Regions from separate parts of the Roseovarius sp. M141 genome, predicted to be linked through region 3. Evidence: riboswitches for the same ligand, from Rfam matches in the RefSeq annotation. Region 3 holds a riboswitch; each other region holds the start of a gene.
The links. A riboswitch is a leader RNA that binds a small molecule or an ion and turns the genes downstream of it on or off. The one in region 3 is predicted to bind thiamine pyrophosphate.

Region 1 (4,220 bases), on a different contig from region 3:
TCGAAGCATGCGCGTTTGCCGAGGCCGGCCCGGCAGGCGGCGGCGCCGCATCCACAATGACCGAGGTGCGCCCGGCGCTCAGCCGTGCATAGCCCATCGCCAGCCCGTCCTTTTGCCGCCCCTTGACGCCACTGGCCGCCAGCGCGGTATCCAACCGCCCCTCCAGCCCGTGCCCGCCGCCATGAAAGCGGGCCAGTCCGCCATCGGCATGGCGCAGGGTGCGCAAGGTGGGAGCGATGCGCCCGGTTGCGGCGCTCAACGATAGGGGCGGTGTCTGGCCTGCATCCTCCAGCGCGGCGATGGCCCATGTCAGCAGGGTAAAGATGTCCAGCAATTCCTCGGGGTTGCGGGTCGCCAGCAGCCCTTCTGCGCCGATATGCGCGTCACATTCGCGGCCCAGCGCAGTTGCGGCGACAGGCGCGTGCCCCTGCATCCCCTCCAGCGCGAGGCCCGCATGGATCAGGCCGGTCAGGGCCTCGATCCGGGGCAGGCCGGGGGCGGTGGAGTGCCAGCGTTGGCTAAGAAACAGCGTCTGCTGCGCGAGCGCGCGATAGAACACGTCCCACGCCGCCTTGTCCTGTCCGCCCAGCAGGAACAGCGCGTGGTTGATCCAGCGGATCAGGCGCCGCCCGGTCAGCTCGGGCGTCCAGCCGGGGCCGCGCCCGGCGCCGTAGCGGGCGATCCACCCGGTGGTCCACCCTTGGGCACAGGCGCGTGCGGGGGTATCGCCGACGGCGGCCAGATCGTCCAGCCAGGCAAAGCCGTGCATTTCAGCCTCGAACGCGGCATCGGGCGCGACCAGATCCCAGATCGCGGCACCGGGCCGTTCCAGCAGGTGGCCCGCGAACATGAAATTGCCCGCCGTCAGTTGCCGCCCACGGGCAAAGCTGCCGATCATACGCGGCTCGGGCGAGGACGCGAAGGCGGTCGCGGGATTCGTCCGCCCCGCACGGCGCGCGGCGACGCGGTTCGCCCAATGCGTCCATTTCGCCCGATATGTGCCGGAAAATCCCATGCGCCTCGCCTTTGGGCGCTCTTTGCGGCGCCATTTCAGCAGAGCATATCGCGCAGCGTAGGCCGAGTCACCGCAGGATTGCGAAAATTAGCCGAAGCGGGTCAGGGGCGCAGCACGGCGATGTAAAACCCGTCCATGCCGCCGATATCGCCCCAATAATCGGGGCGCAGGCGCAAGCCGCCCTCTTCGGTGATCCAGTCGGGGTCGATGCCGGGCATGTTCAGCGCGTCGCGGTCGACCGTCAGACCCGGATGGCGCAGCAGCGCGTCGTCCACCTGACATTCGCCCTCGTCCGGCAGCAGCGAGCAGGTGCAATAGACCAGCCGCCCACCGGGTTTCAGCAGGCCCAGCGCGCGGTCCAGCATCGCCGCCTGAAGCGCGATCAGATCGCCGATTTCCGAGCCGTCGCGCGCATGGGGCAGGTCGGGGTGGCGCCGGATCGTGCCGGTAGCCGAACAGGGCGCGTCCAGCAGGATCGCGTCATAGCTGCCATGATGTGTCAGCGCGTCACCCGTCACCAGACTGGCCTCCAGCCCGGTGCGCGCAAGGTTTTCGCGCACCCGCGCCATGCGCGCGTCCGAGATATCCAGCGCGGTGACGTTCGCGCCCGTAGCCGCCAGTTGCAGCGTCTTGCCGCCCGGCGCGGCGCACATGTCCAGCACCGCCTCGCCCTTGGTCGCGCTCAGCGCGCGGGCCGGGATCGCGGCGGCGGCGTCCTGCACCCACCAATCGCCGGTGTCATAGCCCGGCAATGCGCTGACCTGCCCCGCATTATGCACGCGCACAGACCCCGTGGGCAGCACAATGCCGCCCACAGCATCCGCCAGTTCGGTCACGTCGCTCTTGGGTGTCAGGTCCAGCGGCGCAGCTGCGAAATGCGCGGCCTCGAACCCGGCGACGGCCTTGGCGCCATAGGCCTCGGACAGGGGGGCGCGCAGCCATTTGGGCAAATGCGGCACGCGCAGGATGGCCCATTCGGCAGGCCCATCGGCGGCGACCTTGCGCAGCACGGCGTTCACCAGCCCCTTGAGCCGGACAAAGCGTTTGTCGCCCGCGACCAGCCCGACGCAGTCGTTGACCACCCCATGCGCATCGCCGCCAAGGCACAGTTCGACCGTGCCCAGCCGCAGGATGTTCATCACCGGCAGGGGCGGTGGTTTGCGCAGATGTTTGCCCAGCACGCGGTCGGCCCGCTCCATCCCGCGCAGCGTTTGCGTGGCAAGGCGCTGGGCGCGGGCGCGGTCGGGCGCTTCCAGCCGATCCAGCGCGCCGGTGGCCAGAAGGTCCGCCATCTGGCGATGCTCGCCCAGGATCTGGTCCAGCAGGCGGGTGGCGGCGGCGCGCGGCGATGGCGGGGGCATGGCAAATCCTTGCTGAATGGTGACGGCGGCGTATATCAAGGGGCAGCGCCAAAAGGAACCCTTGCCATGTCCGACCGCCCCGATCTGCCACCCAGTTTGCCACCTGAGGCCATCCGCGCCCTCGCCGAAGCAGAACAGCGCCGCGCCGCCGCCGATGACCGCGCGTTGCCCAAGGAACTGGGAGGTCGCAAGGACGGACCCGAGGCCGTGCGCTACGGCGATTGGGAAAAGAAGGGCATCGCCATCGATTTCTGATGGCTTGACGCCGCTGCATCGCGCGCTCATCTTGGCCCAAGTAACAGGGGCGCCGCGACGAGGGCTGAGATGCACCCTTCGAACCTGAACCGGATCATACCGGCGGAGGAAGTTGCAGCGCAGGCAGGGCCATATCGGCGCCTTGGAGCGATGTTTCCCTCTGCGGCCAAGGGGGACCATGATGATTGACGCAGGGCACTATCTGGCGCAGATGCGCGCCCGCGCACCGCTGGTGCAGAACATCACCAATTATGTCGCGATGAACGTGATGGCCAATATCATGCTGGCGATCGGGGCCAGCCCGGCCATGGCTCATGCCCAAGGCGAAGCGGGCGAATTCGCTGGGCTGGCCGATGCTCTCAGCGTCAATATCGGCACGCTCGATCCCGACTGGGTGATCTCGATGGAGGAGGCCGCGCGCGTCATGGCGCAGGCGGGCAAGCCGTGGGTGCTGGACCCGGTCGCCGTCGGCGCCACCGCCCTGCGCCGCGATGCCGGTGCGCGCCTGCTGGCGCTGAAGCCGACGATCATTCGCGGCAACGCCTCCGAAATCATCGCGCTGGCAGGGGCCAATGCGGCGGGCAAGGGTGCTGATACCGCCGATACCGTCAGCAATGCGACAGGCGCGGCGCAGACGTTGGCCCGCCAAACCGGTGGGGTCGTCGCGGTCACCGGCGCGGTCGATTACGTCACCGATGGCGATGCCGCGTATCGCATTGCCGGGGGGCATGCGCTGATGCCGCGCATCACCGCTCTGGGCTGTTCGCTGACCGGGGGTGTCGTCGCCTTTGCGGTGGATCAGCCCGCGCTACCTGCGACCGTCGCCGCGCTGGCCAGCTATGCCGTTGCCGGTGAAATGGCAGGCGATGCGGCCAAGGGGCCGGCCAGCTTTCAGGTGGCGTTTATCGATGCTCTCTACGCGCTGACGCCTGCCGACGTGACGAAGCGCGCGAGGATCACCGTAGCATGAGGCTGGGTCCGGTCTATTTCATCACCGATCCCGATGCGCCCGCATCCGTGCCTGATCAGGTGCGCGCCGCCGTCGCCGCAGGTGTCGGCATCGTGCAACTGCGCGACAAACATGCCAGCGATGCCGAGATGGTCGCGCTAGCCCGCGAGGTGCAGCAGATCACCCGCGCGACAGGCGCGGCGCTGGTCATCAATGACCGGGTGCAGGTGGCCATCGATGTTGGCGCCGACGGCCTGCATGTGGGGCAGGGCGATGGTGATATCGCCGCCATTCGCGCCCGGATCGGGCCGGATATGGCTCTGGGCCTGTCGATCGAAATGCAGGCGCAACTCGGCGCTATCGCGCCAAACAGCGTCGATTATCTGGGCGTCGGCCCCTTGCGCGCCACGGCGACCAAGCCGGATGCGGCGCAGCCTCTCGGCATGGACGGGCTGGCGCGGATCATTGCTGCCACGCCGCTTCCTTGCGTTGCAATCGGCGGTATCAAACCCGGCGATGCGGGCGCGATCCGGCAGGCGGGCGCGGCCGGCATCGCCGTCGTTTCCGCCATATCGCGCGCGCCGGACATGCAAGCCGCAGCGCGCGCCCTGATCCACGAATGGAGCGTAAAATGATCCCC
Region 2 (4,220 bases), on a different contig from region 3:
AGCGCCAGCGCACGATCAAGCTCGCTGTGGTCATGGGTTGAGAGTCCGAGGCGTATGCCGACGCGGCGAATAACCTTGATATCCGCGGTGTCGAGGTCTTCCTGACCCAGGTGCAGCCAATCGGCGCCCTCTTCAAGGGCGATCTGCCAATGGTCGTTGATCACCAACGCGGCGCCATGTTTGCGTGTCAGCGCCAGCGCACGGCGGATTTCCTCACGCAGCGCGGGTTCAGGTGTGTCCTTGACGCGCAGTTGCACCAGACGCACCCCCACGGCCATGGCCCGCGCGATCCAATCGGCGCTATCGAAAATCGGGTAGAAACGGGGCAGCTTCGCCGTCATAGCCATGCCTTTCCGATCAGAGGAGTCGATGGAACAGCCATGTCGCGTGCTGGCATCGGGCCGGAGGTGGCCGTGAGTTTGCCCGCCTCTGCGGCAAGCGCGAAGGCGCGCGCCATGGCGGCGGGATCGTCGGCCTGCGCCACGGCGGTATTCAGCAGAACCGCGTCATAGCCCATCTCCATGGCCTGCGCCGCGTGGCTGGGCAGGCCCAGACCCGCATCAACCACCAATGCCAGATCAGGAAAGGCAGCGCGAAGGTTGCGTAGCCCATAAGGATTGGCCAGCCCCAGCCCCGAGCCGATCGGCGCCCCCCAAGGCATCAACACCCGGCAGCCTGCCTCGACCAGTCGCGCGGCGATCACCTGATCTTCGGTCATATAGGGAAAGACCTTGAAACCAGCCGCGCAGAGGGCTTCGGCAGCCTCGACCAATTCAAACGGGTCGGGCTGAAGCGTGTCGTCATGGCCGATCACCTCCAGTTTGATCCAGTCGGTCTCGAAATATTCGCGGGCCATATGGGCGGTTGTAATCGCTTCGCGGGCGCTGTGGCATCCGGCGGTATTGGGCAGAAGATGCACGCCAAGCGAGCGCACCAAATCCCAGAACGCTTGCCCCGCGCCCTGCTCACGACGCAGGGAAACGGTGGCGACCGCCGCGCGCGAGTCGCGAAACGCGGCCTCCAACACCGCAGGCGAGGGGTATTGCGAGGTGCCCAGCATCAGCGGGTTGTCCAGCGTGACACCATAAAAATCGCGCATCCTCAGCCCCCCTGCATCGCGGTCAACACTTCCAGCCGGTCGCCAGCCGACAAGGGCGTGTTTGGCCGCTGCGAGACGGGGACAAAGCGACCGTTCAGCGCGGTCGCCACGCGGGCCTCACCCCAGCCCAGTTGCTCCAGCGCCGCAGCCAGATTGGCGGCGTCGATCTTGTGCGCGGCGCCGTTGACATCAATCATCATGGAAAAGATCCCCCTTCTCCGAGGTTGCGATAAAACCCGCCGCCTGGCGCGCCAGTGCGGGCGCCATTAGATAACCGTGGCGGTATAATCCGTTGAGATGCAGCACGCGGCCGCGCTGGATGATGCGCGGCACGTTGTCGGGAAAAGCAGGCCGCAGATCAGCCCCAAATTCAACGATTTCCGCCTCGCCAAAGCGCGGGTCAAGCGCATAGGCCGCAGACAGAAGCTCCAGCGCCGAACGTGCCGTGACCGGGCCGCGCGCGGCGCTTTCGATCTGGGTGGCGCCCAGCATGAACAGCCCGTCGCCGCGCGGAACGATGTAGAGCGGATGGCGCGTGTGCAGCAGGCGCACCGGGCGCGTCAGTTCGATTTCCGGGGCGCGCAGCAGCACCATTTCACCACGCACGGCCCGTAAATTCAGCAAATCTGCCTGCGCTGCGAACCCGCGGCAGTCGATGACGATGCCGGGCAGATCGCCGGGCTTGGCCTCGACGCGCTGCACCGTAACGTCTTCTGCGGCCAGACCCGCCGTGAGGTCTGCCAACGCGCGCCGCGGGACAAGATGCGCCTCATCCGCAAAGAACAGCCCGCGTCTATGCCGACCGGCCAGATGCGGTTCCAGCGCGGCGATTTCATCGGCCGTCACCGTGCGATGGCCGCTGGTGCGGCTGGCGAAACGCCCAAGGTCGGCGCGGTCCCGATCAAGCGCAAGCACCAGCGTGCCGTTGCTCTGCACCTCGGTGACTTCGGCCCAATGCGCGGCGGCACCGGCCCCATGGATCACCACGGCAGGTTCGGCCACTGCGCCCTCGCAATCGGGCGCCAACATACCGCCCGCCCACCACGAGCAGCCATGCGGCCCCGGCGGGCCGTGGCGGTCAAATAGCTGCGGTCGAATGCCATGCGCCAACAAGGCGCGCGCGGCCCAAAGCCCGGCCACCCCGGCGCCGAGAATGGTAACCTCAGTCAATGCGCCAAACCTCGTGGAAGTGATGCACTACCCGGTGGACCTGCCCGATGGCCAGCACATCCACCGCCGCTGTGCGGCCCCGCGACGCTCAATGCCTGAAATGTCATCAAGACCCCTAGTGTTGCAGCGGGTCGCGGACAGACGGTGTGCGGGAGCGGCAGCCAGAACTGCAATTTCACCGTTCCCTCCGCCGGTATGGCCCGGATCAGGTTCGATGGGTTAGCTTTCGCCTCTCAGCCGATACCGGCACCCCAACGGTTGAAGCTGCAAACTATTTCTCTGATAATATTCTGTCAACGGCGGAGTGAGAATTCGCCAGTTGACGGTGTTTTTCTAGCGTATCGTTTGTCACAAACAGGCTCGGCTATCTGTCAACGGCACTCACGAAGTCAAAACGCACCCCGCTCCGCCGCCTACGCGCCGCGCGGCAAAGGGCCGGATCACAGTCAGATTGACGGGGTCAGGTTCCAGATTTCCGTCTGCGATCCAGTAGGGCCTATCGCCACCTGCAACGTCCGGACTCGACGCATTTATTCACCTTCTACAGGCCACCAAATTCCTGTAGTTGGGAAGATGCAGCCACAATATTTTGAATATATCCGTGAATATTCCCCACAGCAAAAAATCAGACCAGATCGCACGTGTATTGACAATGAAAATTGTCCGGGGAGAATTTCGGCCGGGCGAAAAGCTTGGCCAAGACCAAATTGCGCGTGAATTTGGCGTCAGCCATGTGACCGTGCGCGAAGCCTTGTTGCATTTGTCAGCACAAGGCCTTGCCACCAGCCTGCCGCGCCGGGGCATGTGCGTGGCGCCGCTGGACAGGAACACGGTGGATGAGCTGCGGCTGATGCGTCGTGCGTTGGAACCCGTGGCTCTCTTGCAATCGGTGCCGAAACTGACCGCTGCGCAAATTTCCAAGGCTGAGACGGTTCAGGCGCAATGCGATGCGGCAGAGACCGCTTTTGCGTGGGAAGAAGCCAATCGCATGTTCCACATGGCCATCATCGCAGGGTGCAACATGCCGCGCCTGACAGAAGAGATCAACAATCTGCAACTGCTCCATGCGCGCCACTTCTTTGCCAAATATGCCGACCGCTGGAAGCCGCGCTCGGAGCCTGACCACCATGCTATCATCGCGGCGATACACGACCGGGACGCCCCGAGGGCGGACGCGATCCTGCGGCGCCATCTGACAAGATTGAGCTAAAGCACTTTGCGTTTTTTCCGAACCCGGGAAAAGGTCCGTGCCTCTTCAGTGTTGCGGGCATTTTGGCATCAAATCTGTAACCCGGATTGTGTGCAAAACGCTTCAGGCGTCCTTGTGCGCGATAATCCAGATCGGATGATAGGTGAGCGGCACGCCTCCGGGGGCGCCAAACGCTTCGATATATCGCGCGCTAAAACGCGCGAGGGTTGCGCGGGTCCAGGTGTTCGCCGCAACCGCATTCACACCGGTTTGCTGGAGATGCCTGAGTACGTCTATGGGGCTGTCAAACCAAAGCTGCCGCCGGTCCTGCCCCACATCCGCAATTTCGAACCTGCCCGCGCCTGCCGTTTGCACAGCACCCGCCAGCGCCTCTGGCAAACATAGACCGGGCGCCTGTGCAGTAGATCCAAGGGCACGCAATTCGTTGAACTGCGCAGGTCCGAAGCCCGAAAAAGCCAGCCAACCACCCGGCGCCAGAGTTTGAGCCGCCTTGCGCAACAGCGCTTCGGGGGCATCCATCCATTGAAGGGTCGATGCCGAGGCGATCAGATGCGGGGCCTTGGGCCAGATAACGCTGCGGATATCGCCCTCCAAAAAATCCGCGCCGACCGACTCCGCCAGATGGCACGCATTCGGCACCAGATCGTTCACTGTCAGCGATGCGATGGAAAACCGGTTCAGCAATGCATGGGTCAAATGCCCGGTGCCGCAGCCGATCTCAAAGGCACTTTGAAAGGGTTT
Region 3 (4,220 bases):
GCAGCGTGTCGCCTTCGGCGCCCGTGGCGATCTTCTTGAGGTCGCGCAGAATGCGCTTGTCGTCGGCACCCAGAAGCTTTGCGGGCCAGGAACCACGGGTCGCCATCACGAGGTTGTCGAAACCTGCAGCCCAGTCCTTCAGGCCGTCTTCGTCCAGGGCAGTAAGGTTGCGGGCAACGATTTCCGGGTCTGCGGCGTCGTCATCGGTCTGGTTGGCCTGCATCATCAGGAATCCCATCAGGTGGTCGATCACACCCTCGCCCGGAAACTCGATCCCTCCGAGAAGCGCGCCCAGCCAGTCCTGCGGCGACGGCTGCAGCGGTGCGATCGCCAGGGCCGTGAGATAGCCCTGCAGATAGGCCGCGCTCATCCCGGCCTCGGCGAGCAGAGCGCCGATGTCATCCGGCGCACCGGAGCGCGATATCGGCAAAATATCCCCGTCGCGCGCTGCGGCCGCGTCCAGCGTCATCGCCATGATGTCGGCCATGATCGGGATCCGCTTCAGGGATCGCCCGTCGACCAGTGCCTGTGCTACTGCGGCGAAGGACAGCCAGAGCGCCTGGTCCACGCCGGCTGCTGATTTCAGCACCGCCGCAGAGACCGCGAACTGCCGCGCCCACCAGGCCCGCCGGCCCGCGAGATGTTTCCAGACAGCGGTTTCGCGCCCCTTGTCCGTTCGCGCGCGGCCAATGGCGTCGCGCAATGCACCGGTGTCCTCGAACCAGCTGTCGGCCTGCTCAAAATGCCCCATCCAGTCGGCGCTGGCCTTGACCAGCGCGGTACGGCGGGGCGCCGGGAGGCTTTCGAGCGCCTCGGCCGCGCCGATGGCGTCGAGAATGGCCTCGGTATCGCCGGCGGCGGGGGTCAGTGCGTCGGGGCCGAGGATTTCGGCCAGATCGACCATGCCGGGCGCCGGCATCAGACCCAGCTCCAGCCCCTCACCGAGACCGCGCGCCAGCATCGCGGCGAGCATGTCCGGCGCGTCCTCGAAGGTTTCCATCTCGTCCAGGATGCGGGCCAGCATCTGCTTCTGTTCGGTCGCACTTGTGCAGGGGATGACGAAGGCATCCTTCACGCCGTGGCCCTGCTTGAGCATCGCCATGGCAACCGCGCGTCGGCTGCCGATCTGGACGGCGGCGATCAGGCTTTGTGCGCCGGCACCGTCCGGCAGGCTTATGGCGGCCCGGTGGATGGTCGGCCCGCGCCCCGCCGTCCGGGATGCGCCATGCTGCATCTGCCGGCGGATCACCCCATCGAGCGCGGCGCGCGCGGCATCCTCGGGCAGCCACTTGCGCAGCGTCGGCAGCAGCGCGCCAATCTCCGGCGTCAGTGTCCCCGCCTCGGCACGGGACACAAGCGCCGTTGCGGCGGCGAGGCGAAGGTCGGGCTGTGCATCGAGCAGCCAGTAAAGACCGAGCCGCGCCTCCACCGCGCCCGGCCGCGCGACCGTCATGGAAACCAGCATCGCCGCCAGCTCCGGCGGCAGCCCGGCGAGGAGCTCGACAAGCGCGGCATGAACCTGAAGGGGGTCATCACCGATCTCCTGCAGGATCGGGTCGATCAACGCGCCGAGATCGGGCATCTCTTCGGACCCGGCCTCGTCCCCGTCCATGACGTCGGCGGTCAGCATGGCGAATTCCGGCGGCGCAAGGCCCGCACGCGCGTAGATCTGCGCGAGACGCAGGCGCAGGGCCGGCGCGAACGGCCGGGCCGCGTCCCGCGCTGTCAGCGCCTCATCGAGGGTGTCGATCAGGGCCGCGCCCTCGGGCGCGTCGTTCTCCCGGGCCATCCGTGCCTCGTCAAGCGCGCTGGACAAGAGCGCCGCGGCCGCCTGCGTTTCGGCATCGTCGGTCGACTCCAGCGCGACGGTGGCGATATCCGGGATGGCAGCGGGACCGGCCATTAGGTCGCGGGCCCCATCGCGGAGCAGTCGGGCCTGTGCGGCATCATCGGGCGCGGCGGCGATGGCATCGATCAGGGGAACGGAGTCGCGAGTCATGGTGGAATGGTTACTGCAGTCGCCAAGCGCTGCCAACTCTATAGGTTCATCTCAGGTGGTCCAGGCGGCCTGTCGCAGGCTGTGGCGAGTCACGCTTGACACGCCGGGTGCATGGGATACCCTAAAGTCATCCAGGGGTGCTCCGTTCAGGAGCTGAGATGCGCAAGACCGCGCGAACCCTTCACAGCTGATCCGGGTAATGCCGGCGGAGCGAGGGAATATGTTCATAGGCGCACAAGTGTCACTCTATCCGATGACGTCGGATTTCGTCGATGTCATCACCACCGGGCTCGAGGCCCTCAATCCCCACAGAAGCGCATTGCGGATCGAGACCGACGATGTCTCGACGCTCATGGTCGGGGCGCCCGGCCCCCTGATCGACGCGATCCGCGATCTCTTTGCCGCCGTGGCGCGGCAGCCCGATCACGTGACCATGCATGTCACCCTGTCGCGCGGATGCCCGGGCGAGCCGGACGACCCAAACTGCTGCTGCGAGGCGCTGGTGCAGGCCCAGGGCCAGAGCCTGTCCCAACGTCAGGCCCTGGCGCGGGAGGCGGTGGGTGCCGCGCCCGATCTCGGTGTCGGCATCGACGTGCAGTTCTCGCTCTATGTGCTGGGCCAGGACCGGCATATGGACGAAATCTATGGCTGCATCGACTTCCTGAAGGGGTCGGGCACTTTCCTGAAGTCCAAGAACTTCTGCACACGGTTGCGCGGCGATGCGGGCGCGGTTTTCGAGGCGCTGCGCCAGGCGTTCCTGCGCTTCGGTCCCGCCGAGGGGCATGTCACCATCGACCTCACGGCATCGGCCAACAGCCCCAGCCTTGCCTGACACCCCTTGCGCCGCGCCCGGTTCGCGGCAAGAGCTTTCATGCACCCCTTGCGCCATATCCTGCCGACCGCGCTGATCGCGCTGGCCCTGCTGCTGGCCTGGCAGATCTATTGCATGGCAAGCGGCGTCTCGGCGCTGGTCCTGCCACGGCCCCGACCGACGTTCTGCGCTCGCTCGTCATCGAGCGGGCACGGATCGGACCGCATACGCGTGCCACGCTTGCGGTCGCCACGCTGGGCTTCGCGCTGTCGGTGGTCTTCGCCTTCGGCGCCTCGGTCGCCCTGCATTTCAGCCTTTGGCTGCAACGCGGGCTGATGCCGCTGCTCGTCGCCAGCCAGACGATCCCGCTGGTGGCGCTGGCGCCGCTGATGATCCTGTGGTTCGGCTTCGGTATGCTGCCAAAGGTGCTGCTGGTCATCCTCGTCACCTTCTTTCCCATGCTCGTCAGTTTGCTGTCGGGCTACCGTCAGGTGCCGCAGGCCTATCTCGACCTTCTGACCGCGATGGGCGCGGGACGAGGCCGGATCTTCCGGCGCGCAACACTGCCGGTGGCGCGGGCCTCGTTCTTCGCCGGGCTGCGGATTTCGGCCACCTACGCCATCGTGGCCACGATCTTTGCCGAATACGCCGGGGCGCGGCGGGGCTTGGGGATTTACATCCTCACCGCCAAGAACAATTTCCGCGCCGATCTGGTGCTTGCCGCCGTCGTCGTCTCGGCCGCGGTCACGCTTTTGATGCTCGGCACGTTGCGCCTGATCGAGAGGCTCACGGCCCACGGACATGCAAGGGGGCGCGATGCTGCGGGTTGAGGATCTGACGGTCCGGGCCGGATCAGTGCCGCTGGTCACCGATTTCTCCTGCGCGCTGCGCGAGGGCCGGATCACCTGCCTGATCGGGCCGTCGGGTTACCACATCCTCCACCGCCAAACCGACGACACATGCCGCCGTCCCTCTCGCGTTCACCTCCCTCTCCAACCCGCGTGAAAACACCCCCGTTTCCGACATCTATGCCCGCTATCGTCCGCAGCGCATCGAGATCGCGGGCGCGCAGGAGCATCCAACCCCGCTGGTCGAGAGCATCGCAATGGCGTCGGTGGCGCCTCCGGTGCCGTCGAGCGAGGCTGCGACCGATCTGCGCCTGCCCGGTCGCCTGATCGAGGAGGGCCATCTCTCCGAGGCGCAGCTCGAGACCATTCTCATGGCGAACGACGCGCACGCGCGCGACTTGCCGGGCCGGTTCACGATCGACGAGGACCAGACCCGGATGACCCGCAGGGACGATGACCCGGCGGCGCGCGCCTATCGCCTCGGGTATTTCCTCGGAGACGGCACCGGTTGCGGCAAGGGGAGAGAATGCGCCGGGCTCATCCTGGTGAACTGGCTCGCGGG
Region 4 (4,220 bases), on a different contig from region 3:
AGTCCGCCGTGGCCGAGGATGAGGATGACGTCGCTCAGCCGGGCCGCCTCGGCCGGGTCATGCGTGACCATCAGCACGGTTTTGTCCGAGAGCAGCTGTGCCGTCAGGTCCTGCACCTGCGCGCGGGTGCGCGCATCCAGCGCCGAGAACGGCTCGTCCAGCAGGACAATGGGGCGATCCTCCATCAAGGTACGCGCCAGTGCGGCGCGCTGGCGCTGGCCGCCCGATAGCGTGGCGGGGCGTTTTTCCGCGTGTGCGCGCAGCCCGACCTCGTCCAGCAGTTCGGCGGCGCGCTTTTCATCCGGCGCCGCGTTGCGCAGGCGGGCACCCAGGGTGACATTCTGCGCGACGGTCAGCCACGGCAGCAGCAGATCGGATTGTGCCATCAGCGCCACGCGCCCGGCGAGGGGGGCGCCGTCACTGGCAGTTAACGTGCCGGTCAACGTCGCCTCGTCCGCGATGCTCGAAATCAGGCGCAGGATGGTGGACTTTCCCACGCCGGACGGTCCCAGCAGGCAGGTCCATTTGCCTGCCGCCGCCGTGAGCCGGATGGGCGGGATCAGGGGCACGCCGTCGATATCGACGGACCCCTCCAGGATGATGCCGGGCGCTGTCATCCCTGCAAACCCATGTCCCAAAAGCCCACCTCCAGCCGTACGGCTGTGGAAAAACGCTGTGAAAGCGCGCGCCACCGTGGGCTATCCTGCGGCGTTGCCCCCAGCCGCCGGGCAATGGCGCCATCGAGAAGCGTGCCAGCCTTGCGACAGGCTTGCTGATAGTCCGACCCGGCATAGGTATCGATCCATTCGCCATACGGCGTGTCGCCGCGCCCGGCAGCCAGACGCAGGCCGATTTCGCCGTATCCCAGTACGCAGGGCGTGAGCGCCGCCAGCAGGTCCAGAAAATCGCCCGAGTAGCCCGCATCCAGCACATAGCGCGTATAGGCGATGTTCTGCGCCGCCTCGGGCGCGGCGAATAGCGTGGCCTCGTCGATGCCTTCGCGCGCGCAGGTGGCGACATGCAGCGCGATTTCACCGTTCAGCAGCGCGTCCAGCGTGGTCGTGGCAAAGCGCATTTCCTCGACCGTGTCCGCCTTGACCACCGCCAGCGCCCAGGCGCGGGAGAAGTGGATGAGAAACACGTAATCCTGCACGAGGTAGTGCAAAAAGGCCTTGCGCGGCAGCGTGCCGTCCCTCAGCCCCTCGACAAAGGGGTGATGGGTGTAGGCGTGCCAATCCTGCGCCGCGTCCGCGCGCCATGCGGTGAAGGTATCGCCGTACATTACTGCGCCTCCGATTGTGCGCCGGATGTTGCACCCGGATCGATGGCCAGTTCGGACACAGAACGCGTGCCGTCCAGCAGCCCGGCCTCGGCCAGGAAACGCTCGAAATCGGCGTAGCGGGCGATGTCGACGGCGGCAGGGCGCAGGGCAAAGCGGGGAATCGTGTCGGTCCACGCGCGGGCGTTCAGGGCATCGTCCAGCTCGGGTGAGGTGGATTTGAAGATGTCCCAACTGTCGTCGGGGTGGTTGACGATGTATTGCGTCGCTTTGCCCGTGGCGCGCAAAAAGCGCGAGATCAGCGCCAGATCCATCGTCTCGGGGTTGGCGACATAGATCAGTTCGTCATAGGGCGGCACGCCGGCCTCTTCGACGAAAAAGCACGTTCCGGGGGCGCCTTCGATCTCCATCTGGTTCAGCTCGAAATTGCGATAGGCGCCGATGACCGCATCGACCTGTCCGGACATGACCGAGGGGCCAAGGGACCAGTTGACGTTGATCATTTCCACATCATCGAAGGTGATGTCATGCTGATTCAGGATCGCGTTCAGCAGCGCCTCTTCGACGCCGGCAACGGAATAGCCGATCTTGCTGTCCTTGAGGTCGGCGATCGTCTTTATTGGGCCGTCCTTTAGCACCAGCAGGCAGTTCAGCGGGCTGGCGATCAGGGTGCCGACGCGGATCAGCGGCAGGCCTTCGGCGATCTGAAGGTGCAGTTGCGGCTGGTAGGATACGGCCAGATCGACCTGACCTGCGGCCACCATCTTGGGCGGGGCCGAGGCATCGGCGGGCGCGATGATTTCAATGTCCAGACCTTCATCGGCGAAATAACCGCGCTCTTGGGCGATTACGATAGGGCCGTGGTTGGGGTTTATGAACCAGTCCAGCACGAGGGTCATCTTGTCCTGTGCGCATGCTGGCACGGCGGTCAGGGCGCTTAGAAAGGCGGCGGTGAAAACGAGGGATTTCATGTCGGCTCCTTGGTGGTGATTCAGGACCGACGGGACAAACGGAAAAGGGGCGCAGGGCCGCATTGGCGGCGTCTGCCATCTCCGTTCCCTCCGCCGGTACTGACCGGATCAGGTTCGATGGGTCGGCGTATCGCCTCTCAGCTCCGGCATAGCGGAGCACCCCAACGGATAGGCCAGACCTAGCAAGTGCCGGGCGTGCGCGCAAGCCGCGAAAGACCACGCCGCGCGGGACGGCGCCTGCGGTGAAAATCGCCCGTTCAGCTTGGGCGTGAAAGGCGGTAGGCTGCGGCGAAACGATGCGTCAGATCATACCCGGAGTGCTGTCCATGATGCTCAGATCCAAAACCAGTGACGCGCGGCTGCTATACGCCATCGTCGGCGCGGTGGCAGGCCTGTCGGTCTGGGGGTTGATCAATGTTCTGCCGGACATGGTGGACAACGCGCGGGCCGCATTGCTGCCCATCGCGGCCGGGCTGGGGTTCTTTGGCGTGCTGCTGGCGCTGCTGGGGCCGGTGCGCCTGAAACTTGCGGCGGTGGCGGCGCTGGGCATGGCGGTGCCTGCCGCGCTGCTGCTGTTCTGGGCCAGCTTTCGCCATGCGCAGGTCGAGGATTTTCTGGACACTGGGTACGGGGCGGCCGCCTTTGTCTATCTGCTGGTGATCGGGGTGCCGTTCGTGACCGCCGGGCTGCACAGGCATGGGGGATGGCGCCACTACGGGGCCTTGTTTGACACCGCGTGGAACCTGGTGGTGCGCGTTGCGGCCGCGTGGCTGTTTGTCGGGGTGGCCTGGCTGGTGCTGCTGCTGTCGGATCAGTTGCTGGGTCTGGTCGGGATCGACATCATCGAGGATGTCATTGCGCTGGAGCCGGTGCCATACCTCGTCAGCGGTATTGCGCTGGGCCTGGGTCTGGCCATCGTGCATGAGCTGCGCGATTACGTGTCGCCGTTTCTGGTGATCCAGCTGCTCCGTGTGCTGTTGCCTGCGCTGCTTGTGGTGCTGGCGGTGTTTATCGTGGCGCTGCCGTTTCGGGGGCTTGCCAGTCTCTTTGGTCAGTTTTCGGCGGCGGCCACGTTGGTGGCGGTCACGGTGGCGGGCATTACCCTGGTGACGACAGCGATCCACCGCGACGATGGCGTGTCGGTGCAGGGCGCGGGTATGCTGATGGCGACCCGCCTGCTGAGCGCGATGCTGCCTGTGCCCGCTGCGCTGGCGCTGTGGGCGGTGTGGCTGCGCGTGGACCAGTACGGGCTGACGCCCCACCGCGTGGCGGGACTGATCGCCGCTGCGGTGGCGCTGATCTATGCGCTGGCCTATGCCGTCGCGCTGCTGACGCGCACTGATTGGCGTCGCCAGCAACGCAGCGTCAACCGCTGGATGGCACTGGTCACGCTGGCGATTGCGGCGCTATGGCTGACGCCCCTTCTGAATGCCGAGCGCCTTGCGACCGCCAGCCAGATCGCCCGCGCGGGGTCTGGTGCTGCGGACCGGGATCTGGCCCTGTGGGAGATGGCCAATGAATGGGGTATCGCAGGCCAACGCGGCCTGGCCCGGCTCGAGTCGCAGGCGGATGCGCAAGAGGACGGTGATCTGCTGGCCCTGATCGAAAGGGCGCGCCAGACCCCGGCCAGATGGGACTACCAGAAGGCCACAGGCGATGACGGAATCGTCACGCTGGAAGGCATCGTACCGCTGCGTCCGGTGGGTAGCAGCCTGCCGCCCGGCGCGCTGGACGGGCTGGACCCGGACGAGCGGCAACAGATCCACGAATCTTGCAAGCGCCGCCTGACCGGGGGGCATCCGGGCTGTGTCATCGTGATCGCCCCGTTCGAGCCGGCCGAAGATACCGAGCGCGCCATCGGCCTGTTCGCGACGGCAGACGAAGGCGCGCGACTGGTGGCATACCGGATATATGAGGGGCGCCTGTTTCAGCAGGGGTATCCGCGCGATATTCTGGGAGGCAACTACCCT

Region 1: another riboswitch for thiamine pyrophosphate. It lies ahead of thiM (hydroxyethylthiazole kinase); the one in region 3 lies ahead of FGD77_RS02515 (Ykof family thiamine-binding protein).
Region 2: another riboswitch for thiamine pyrophosphate. It lies ahead of FGD77_RS09900 (FAD-dependent oxidoreductase); the one in region 3 lies ahead of FGD77_RS02515 (Ykof family thiamine-binding protein).
Region 4: another riboswitch for thiamine pyrophosphate. It lies ahead of FGD77_RS21005 (ABC transporter substrate-binding protein); the one in region 3 lies ahead of FGD77_RS02515 (Ykof family thiamine-binding protein).

What each region holds. Positions count from the first base shown of each region.
Region 1 covers NZ_VCNH01000008.1:166,813-171,032, reverse strand. Annotated here, with positions in the region: gene FGD77_RS04880 (heparinase II/III family protein) at 1-1,015, opposite strand, end outside; gene FGD77_RS04875 (RsmB/NOP family class I SAM-dependent RNA methyltransferase) at 1,117-2,376, opposite strand; gene FGD77_RS04870 (DUF1674 domain-containing protein) at 2,443-2,631, shown strand; TPP riboswitch at 2,667-2,759, shown strand; gene thiM (hydroxyethylthiazole kinase) at 2,813-3,601, shown strand; gene thiE (thiamine phosphate synthase) at 3,598-4,215, shown strand; gene thiD (bifunctional hydroxymethylpyrimidine kinase/phosphomethylpyrimidine kinase) at 4,212-4,220, shown strand, end outside.
Region 2 covers NZ_VCNH01000008.1:1,200,907-1,205,126, reverse strand. Annotated here, with positions in the region: gene FGD77_RS09915 (thiamine phosphate synthase) at 1-341, opposite strand, end outside; gene FGD77_RS09910 (thiazole synthase) at 338-1,099, opposite strand; gene thiS (sulfur carrier protein ThiS) at 1,102-1,299, opposite strand; gene FGD77_RS09900 (FAD-dependent oxidoreductase) at 1,289-2,269, opposite strand; TPP riboswitch at 2,435-2,533, opposite strand; gene FGD77_RS09895 (GntR family transcriptional regulator) at 2,871-3,479, shown strand; gene FGD77_RS09890 (methyltransferase domain-containing protein) at 3,582-4,220, opposite strand, start outside.
Region 3 covers NZ_VCNH01000003.1:69,649-73,868, reverse strand. Annotated here, with positions in the region: gene FGD77_RS02520 (UPF0149 family protein) at 1-1,999, opposite strand, end outside; TPP riboswitch at 2,123-2,230, shown strand; gene FGD77_RS02515 (Ykof family thiamine-binding protein) at 2,220-2,831, shown strand; gene FGD77_RS02510 (ABC transporter permease) at 2,942-3,640, shown strand; gene FGD77_RS02505 (hypothetical protein) at 3,627-3,815, shown strand; partial or broken gene FGD77_RS02500 (strawberry notch family protein) at 3,781-4,220, shown strand, end outside.
Region 4 covers NZ_VCNH01000008.1:3,487,305-3,491,524, reverse strand. Annotated here, with positions in the region: gene FGD77_RS21015 (ABC transporter ATP-binding protein) at 1-617, opposite strand, end outside; gene FGD77_RS21010 (TenA family protein) at 614-1,282, opposite strand; gene FGD77_RS21005 (ABC transporter substrate-binding protein) at 1,282-2,250, opposite strand; TPP riboswitch at 2,319-2,424, opposite strand; gene FGD77_RS21000 (DUF4153 domain-containing protein) at 2,577-4,220, shown strand, end outside.